One region of the Alkalibacterium putridalgicola genome, then DNA from elsewhere that is predicted to be linked to it. Evidence: riboswitches for the same ligand, from Rfam matches in the RefSeq annotation. Region 1 holds a riboswitch; the other holds the start of a gene.
What was found. Region 1 has a riboswitch for FMN ahead of AB4027_RS07375 (ECF transporter S component). Riboswitches for the same ligand answer to the same signal wherever they lie in the genome.

Region 1 (3,853 bases):
GGGTACAAACTGAATTCTTATCCAGACGAAGAGGAGTAAGCGTATGAAGATAAATGTAGTGGCAATCAGGATCTGGCTCATTACGTTTGGGATCACGTTATTGTCATTCGTCTTCACAACTGTATTTTACGGTGTTTTCTATTCTCAGGAGATCAAAGAGAACTATATGGATGAATATGAACAGATCATAGAAAATGTGGAACGCCTGGCAACTGCGGATCCGCATTTTTTATTGGAAAATATCGAGCCGATCAATAATTTTCATTCACAAGTGAATTTCGCCTTGTTACTGGAGGATACTTACACCCCGAACGACGATGAGTGGGTCTTACCCTTTGATGAACAGGAACAGGAAATGATCGCTGAGGAACCAGGGATCATGGACGTTATTGATTCCAGTGAGTCCGTTAAGATGCGCTCAGACCAAAATGACGAATACGATGCTACGATCCCCTATGTCTTTCACATACAGCCAACGGTCATCGATGGGGAAGATGCGCTGCTGTATTCCTGGGCAGACTTGTCTTTTCTCGTAACGCTGGAAAGACGCATCAGTTATCTGCTTACCGGTCTTGTGCTGGCGCATATCTTTGCGGCTGTATATTATTATATCTACCTTAAACGAAATGTTTCAGAACCGATCAACGCCATGACTAATATCGCTTTCGACTTTGCGCGGGATGATTTCAGTCATCAGCTCCCGATCTCAGGACGGGATGACTTGTCTGAGCTGGCCATGGCGATGAATAAGATGGGACATTCTCTTGAGACGAACCGGATGGTCGTTAAACAGGAAAAAGAATTATTGTCTCATATACTGGATAATATCGAGACCGGGATCATCTATTACGATTCTGATAAAACGCTTCTGTTATCCAATCCTGTTGGTGATCTGTTTCTCACACATTATCAGATCGAAGAATCGAATTTTTCAGATCAGGATGAATTTGTTGATATAGAAGCAAAACTGGATGAAGTCATTCAAGAGAAAGCATCGGTCGAGTTTACCATTGAGATGGAAGAAACGTATTATGTGGTGACTGTGCTGCCTCTACTGGAAAGTGAAAGCCAGGATCTCCGTGGTCTGGTCGTTTCCACAAAAGATCTGACTAAGGAACATCGTCTGGACAGGATGAGAGTCGACTTTATCAATAATATCTCTCATGAATTACGTACCCCTCTAGTGATGGTCCAGGGCTATAGTGAAGCCATACTCGATGACGTAGCGGAAAGCATAGAAGAAAAGAAAGAAATGGCTCAGATCATTCGAGATGAATCTCAGCGTATGAACCGGATGGTGAACGAAATGCTGGACTTGTCACGGATGGAAGCCGGCTATATTGAATTGCAGAAGACGGAAGTCAATATGAACAGTTATCTGCGTAATCTTCTGTTCCGTTTTGATAATATGGCGAGTGATGTTGAGGTGTCACTCCAGATGGAAGCGCCGAAAGAAACGATCCACCAGATGCTTGACAAAGATAAGATGGATCAGGTTTTTGTGAACTTGATCAATAATGCAATCAGACATACCAGCATGACAGAGAAAAGTGAAAAAATCGTCACCCTTCAGCTGCTTAAAGAAGAAGAACTGGATGAAGTGGTGATGATCGTTAAGGATACCGGGACAGGCATACCCGAAGACGATCTGCCATATATCTTTGACCGGTTTTTCAAAGCAGATAAGTCTCGGAATAATTATTCGTCCAATGCCAAAGGAACAGGTATCGGCTTGTCTCTGGTCAAGAATATCATTGAAGCTCATGGTGGATTCATTGAAGTGGAGTCGACATTTGGTGAAGGTTCTGCCTTTATCATCCACATCCCTATGTCTGACGAGGAAGACGATTCAGAAGAGTGACCGGGATGTCAATTCAAACACTTGACTAATTCTGTTATTCCATTATAATAAGTAGTGAAAATAAAATAATTATGATTCATCTTCAGGGGCAGGGTGCAAATCCCTACCGGTGGTATAGTCCACGAGCGAGTAAAATTGCTGAACTGGTGTAATTCCAGTACCGACAGTATAGTCTGGATAAAGAAGATGGAGCTTTTTGACTGAATATAAATCTGTCTATAGCTCTGTTTGCTTCCTGAAATATGGAGACAAGCAGAGTTTTTTTGTTTCTTCATCTTTCGGGGGCAGCAGCATGTCAGTGGTATTCAGTGGAGTTCACCCTAAGTAGGATGAATCCTTTCAGGAGGATTTATTATGTCAAACAGCAAGACGAAGAAATTAGTAGGTGTCGCCATGTTAGCATCATTAGCCTGGGTGATATCCATGTTAGCTTTTCCGGTACTGCCTGGTTCACCATTTTTGAAGGTGGATTTCAGTGATTTAGCCGTGTTATTCGGCATGTATGTATATGGGCCAGCAGCAGGAATCACGATTGCGTTTATTCGCTCACTCTTATCCTATGCCCAAAAAGGTGGAGAAATGGGATTCCCGATCGGTGATACTGCGGCATTTATAGCTTCAGTTTCGTTTACACTGCCGATCTACCTTGTACTCATCAAACATGGTTCATCGTTAAAAAATAAAATAGCGGGTATCTTTTCATCAACGTTGTCCTTGACAGTCATGATGTCGGTACTGAACTGGCTGTTTATTGCTCCAGCCTATATGGCTGTTATGGGATTCGATGTCGGTCCTATGCGTACGTATCTACTATTAGCCGTGGTTCCTTTTAACCTGATCAAAGGTGTACTGGTTGGACTTGTTTTCTACGTTGCCTTTAGCAAACTTAAACCTTGGCTGGATAAAACGAAGAAAAAATATAAAAAAAAGCGGGCGCACAGAATGGTCGCTAATGAAACGCACTAATTAAAAAAACTTTTTCTAAAAAAGAATAAATCATACCCGATTGATTCAAGGTATGGTTTGTTCTCTTTTTTTGTTTTGACAAAAGTCATATTTCTCATTAAGACATTCTTGAAATAATGTTATAATAGGAATCAAATATGCAAGGATATCCGCGGAGGTGTCATAAGAGTGAGAGAAGATTTTATTTTCAAATTCATACTGAGTTTGTTTAACGAGCAAACGCGTGTGACAGCTAAACAGCTCAGTCTAATCGCGGGAGGAAAGCGTACCCCTTCAGTCCTGTTTAATGTTGAGAAAAATAAGCTCTACACTCTGTTTGGCCTATTTCCGGATCTTTCTTTAAAAGAATGGGAGAGTCTGACAAATACTCTTCTTGAGAACGAGCTCGTTGATTTGAATGAAGGGAGTCTGTGCCAGACTGCGAAGGGGGCGAAAGTCAAAAAAATTTTACGGATGCTTTTCCAGTGAACAACGAATTGGATCAGTTGCGCTATTCGGCGACTAAGCCGCTTTTTTGGCATCGTCTGATTTTCACAACACAGGTCTTCTCAGAGTACAGTAATAATAATAAGCATTACCTGCCTTATCTTTCGTCACTGGATGATCAGCAAAGCCTGAAAAAGTGGCTGGGAGAACAGGGGAGGTCAATGGATGAATTGACTGCAGACTGGTTCAAAGAGCTGAGAGCCTTCTTCCAGACGTTGCTGCCCAAAGAGGCTGACTTTATTGCCGGCCATCTCACTGGTTACAATGTCAGCGGGAGTACCAGCCGTCAGATGCAGGAAACATTTGGATTATCCCAAAAACACTATGCCGTCTTCATTGATCAGCTCAGTTACAAATCAGCTCGATTAGATGGAGACCGATATCCTCTGCTTAAGTCACTATGGGAAACGACCCATATGGATTGTGAGGAGGGCTTAAGTCACAGTGCAAGAATATCAAAGCATCTGCTTGAAGAAGGTAAGGGCATAGAAGAAATTGCCAGAAGAAGAAAACTGAAAGCCAATACCATTAAAGAGCACA
Region 2 (3,853 bases), 850 kb from region 1:
TGAAGGAGACGTGTTCTTCATCAACTCGAACTTTGCAGTGGATCACGACATCAGTCCGATAGACGATTCGATCGCTCTTGAAAACACGTCATCCCCTTATGCAAATATCATCGCTGTCCGTTCAGAAGATGAAGATGATGAACGGATCGCCAAACTGGTCGAAGTCTTGCGTTCAGAAGAAACACAGGAATTTATTTTGGAAACCTGGGACGGAGCCGTTGTACCGGTAAATGAATAAGCAAGTCATCAAAGCTTAAATATTCCCAAAGATTGGCCGCTTGGCTTTACTTCCCTCTCAGCTTCTTTAAAATAAGAGATAAGTAAATCACTTTTTTAAAGGAAAAGAAGGGGAGATAATCAAATGAGTAAAGTTTACATTGCAGGAGCTAAACGCACGCCGATCGGGTCTTTTTTAGGCGCGCTGAAAGATGTGTCAGCTTCGGAACTTGGAAGTTATGCGATCAAAGGTGTCCTTGAACAAAGTGGCATCAGTCATGAAGACATCGATGAAGTGGTCTTAGGCAACGTTTTGCCGGCCGGCCAGGGTCAGGGCGTTGCCAGGCAAGCCTCGATCAAAGCAGGAATCCAAGTGGAAGTACCGGCTTATTCTCTGAATATGGTCTGCGGGAGTGGACTGAAAACAGTGATAAACGCATACCTTGGTGTAAAAGCCGGGGAGTATCAAGCCATCATTGCCGGCGGGACCGAATCCATGAGTCAGGCACCTTACCTGATTCCGGGAAGCACGCGATCCGGACATAAGATGGCAGGCTATAAAGTCGGCGATCACATGCTGGACGATGCCTTGACGGATGCTTTTGAAGGGTATCACATGGGTGTAACGGCTGAAAATATTGTGGAACGCTACGGCATCACGCGTGAAGAACAGGACAGTTTTGCCATCACATCACAAAAGCGTGCGATCGAAGCGGTGGACAATGGTTCATTCAAAGACGAGATCGTTCCTGTTGAAACAAAAGTACGTCGAGAGACGGTGGTCGTGGATACGGATGAATACCCGAACCGTAAAACATCTGAAGACAAACTGAATAGTCTGCGTCCGGCCTTTAAAAAAGACGGCTCCGTCACAGCGGGCAATGCGTCCGGCATCAACGATGGGGCCAGTGCGACCTTGGTCGTCGGTGAAGAATATATGGAAGCAAATGACTTGAAACCGCTGGTCGAGATCGTAGCCGTCGGACAAGGCGGTGTGGATCCTTCAGTCATGGGTCTGGGACCGACCCCGGCCATCAAGCAGGCAATGAAGAAAGCTGATATCACTTTTGAGGATATCGATGTGTTTGAACTGAATGAGGCCTTTGCTTCACAAAGTCTGGGCGTCATTAAAGAGATATCCGATGCATTCGGCGTCAGCAAAGAGTATATGCTTGAACGCACCAATCTGAACGGTGGTGCGATCGCTCTCGGCCATCCGGTGGGAGCCAGCGGGAACCGTATCCTGGTCACACTGATTCACATCATGAAAAAGCGCGGACTGAAATACGGTCTGGCTTCTCTTTGCATCGGCGGCGGTATGGGTGTAGCTGTTCTGGTGAAAAATACAGACGTCGAGTAAGTTATTATTGACAAGCTAACAGTTCCGCTATATCATTGAATGGACAAAACTAAATAGTCTTCAGGGCAGGGTGCAAGTCCCTACCGGTGGTATAGCCCACGAGCCGCAAGGCAGATTCGGTCAGATTCCGAAGCCGACAGTATAGTCTGGATGAAAGAAGACAGTATCAATGACATAACTATGAGTCTGAATGGTCCATGGAGGAGCGTTCAGATAAACTGACGTTGTATTTTGAATGCCCTGGAATTTTAAATTCCAGGGCATTTTTTATAGGGTCAGACAAGAGGGTCAGACTCTTTTGTGATATAGTTTTTTAAGTCAGAGACCTATTTGCGTTGCCCTGAATCTACAGTGATTCGGGGCTTTTTTAATGCAGGGAAAGGATAGATCAATGGATAGTAAATACATGAAACGTGCACTAAAACTGGCTGAAAAAGGGCGGGGGTTCACTTCGCCTAATCCCATGGTCGGTGCTGTGATCGTTAAAAATGGTCAGATCATTGGTGAAGGCTATCATGAAAGATTTGGTGAGGCCCATGCTGAGGTCAACGCGATCAGTTCAGCAACAGAATCAGTTGAAGGGGCAACGATATATGTCACCCTTGAACCGTGTTCTCATTACGGAAAGACGCCTCCCTGTTCCGATCTGATCATCGACAGGAAACTGAAAAAAGTCGTGGTCGCGGCAACCGATCCGAATCCACTTGTTTCCGGCAGGGGGCTCGATCGTCTGAGAAAAGCGGGCATCGAGGTCGTTGAAGGTGTGCTGGAAACAGAGAGCAATAAGCTGAACGAAGTGTTCAATAAATTTATCACGACCCAAACTCCCTTTGTCCTGATGAAGTATGCGATGTCCCTGGATGGCAAGATCGCAACGCATACAGGGGATTCGAAGTGGATCTCATCCGAGGAGTCCAGAGAACACGCGCATCACATGAGAGGCTATTTATCAGGCATCATGGTAGGCATCGGCACGGTCTTGAAAGACGATCCACAGCTCACCTGCCGGGTGCAGGGCTATCCGAATCCGGTGCGCATCCTACTGGATAGTCAGTTACGTGTCCCGCTTGATTCCAAAATCTTGAAAAATCAAGATGAAGCCCAGACGCTGATCCTCACAACAGAATATGCACCGCTGAGCATGCGGCGGGAGATAGAAAAACTGGGTGTGGAAGTTCTGACCGTTCCTGAACGGGATGAGAAAGTAGATTTGAAAGCAGCACTTTCTGAACTTGGAAAAAAAGGAATTGATAGTATCCTGCTTGAAGGTGGCGGCACCTTGAATGCAGCGGCATTAGAAGCGGGAATCGTGGATAAAGTCACTATCTATATCGCACCGAAAATCATCGGCGGTGCAGAAGCCATATCACCAGTCATGGGACGTGGAGTGGAAATGATGAAAGATGCCTATGGCCTGTCAGATATGCAGGTCACAAAATTAAATGAAGATATATTTGTAGAAGGCTATTTACGGGAGGGACACTGAATGTTTACAGGAATCGTAGAAGAGATCGGAGAATTGAAAAGAGTTAAGAAAGGTGCTAAATCAAGCGAACTGACGATCAAAGCTGATAAAGTCCTTGAGGATACTAAAATCGGTGACAGCATCATGACCAGCGGAATCTGTCTGACGGTCACCAGCATGACGGACACTGAGTTTACTGTCGACGTGATGTCGGAAACGCTGGACCGGACTTCTTTGGGTGATATGTCCAGCGGCAGTAAAATCAATCTGGAACGGGCACTTAATCTGCAGACCCGTTTGGGCGGACATATGGTCAGCGGTCATATCGACGGAACAGGCATCATTACTGATTTCAAAAAGGATGACAATGCGGTATGGGTCACGGTCAAGGCAGGCCCGGAGCTTTTGCGCTACATTATTGAAAAAGGATCGATAGCCATTGACGGCATCAGCCTGACTGTCGCAGCTGTCTCTGATAACGACTTCAAAGTTTCCATCATTCCGCACACGGCTGAAGAAACGACACTCCTTAAGCATGCTGTTGGCGATAAGGTGAATCTGGAAGTCGATCTGATCGGAAAGTATGTGGAAAAACTTCTGGGGCTGTCTTCCCAAAAAGAGGTCCAGAAATCAGCACTGACTGAAGCATTTTTAAAAAATAACGGGTTTTAATAAAAGATAGGAGCAAAGAGATGTTTGATAAAATCGAAGACCTGCTGGAAGATTTGAAGCAGGGGAAAAACGTCATCATCGTTGACGATGAAGACAGAGAAAACGAAGGAGACTTTGTGTGTGCCGCTGAATTTGCGACA

Region 2: linked by a shared signal. The riboswitch ahead of ribD (bifunctional diaminohydroxyphosphoribosylaminopyrimidine deaminase/5-amino-6-(5-phosphoribosylamino)uracil reductase RibD) and the one ahead of AB4027_RS07375 (ECF transporter S component) in region 1 are both predicted to bind FMN.

What each region holds. Positions count from the first base shown of each region.
Region 1 is NZ_CP162615.1:1,561,124-1,564,976, reverse strand. Features, by position in the region: gene AB4027_RS07385 (response regulator transcription factor) at 1-39, shown strand, start outside; gene AB4027_RS07380 (ATP-binding protein) at 44-1,861, shown strand; FMN riboswitch at 1,936-2,053, shown strand; gene AB4027_RS07375 (ECF transporter S component) at 2,213-2,827, shown strand; gene AB4027_RS07370 (hypothetical protein) at 2,996-3,295, shown strand; gene AB4027_RS07365 (helix-turn-helix domain-containing protein) at 3,292-3,853, shown strand, end outside.
Region 2 is NZ_CP162615.1:708,759-712,611, forward strand. Features, by position in the region: gene AB4027_RS03590 (MetQ/NlpA family ABC transporter substrate-binding protein) at 1-238, shown strand, start outside; gene AB4027_RS03595 (acetyl-CoA C-acetyltransferase) at 362-1,576, shown strand; FMN riboswitch at 1,629-1,742, shown strand; gene ribD (bifunctional diaminohydroxyphosphoribosylaminopyrimidine deaminase/5-amino-6-(5-phosphoribosylamino)uracil reductase RibD) at 1,968-3,062, shown strand; gene AB4027_RS03605 (riboflavin synthase) at 3,063-3,713, shown strand; gene AB4027_RS03610 (bifunctional 3,4-dihydroxy-2-butanone-4-phosphate synthase/GTP cyclohydrolase II) at 3,734-3,853, shown strand, end outside.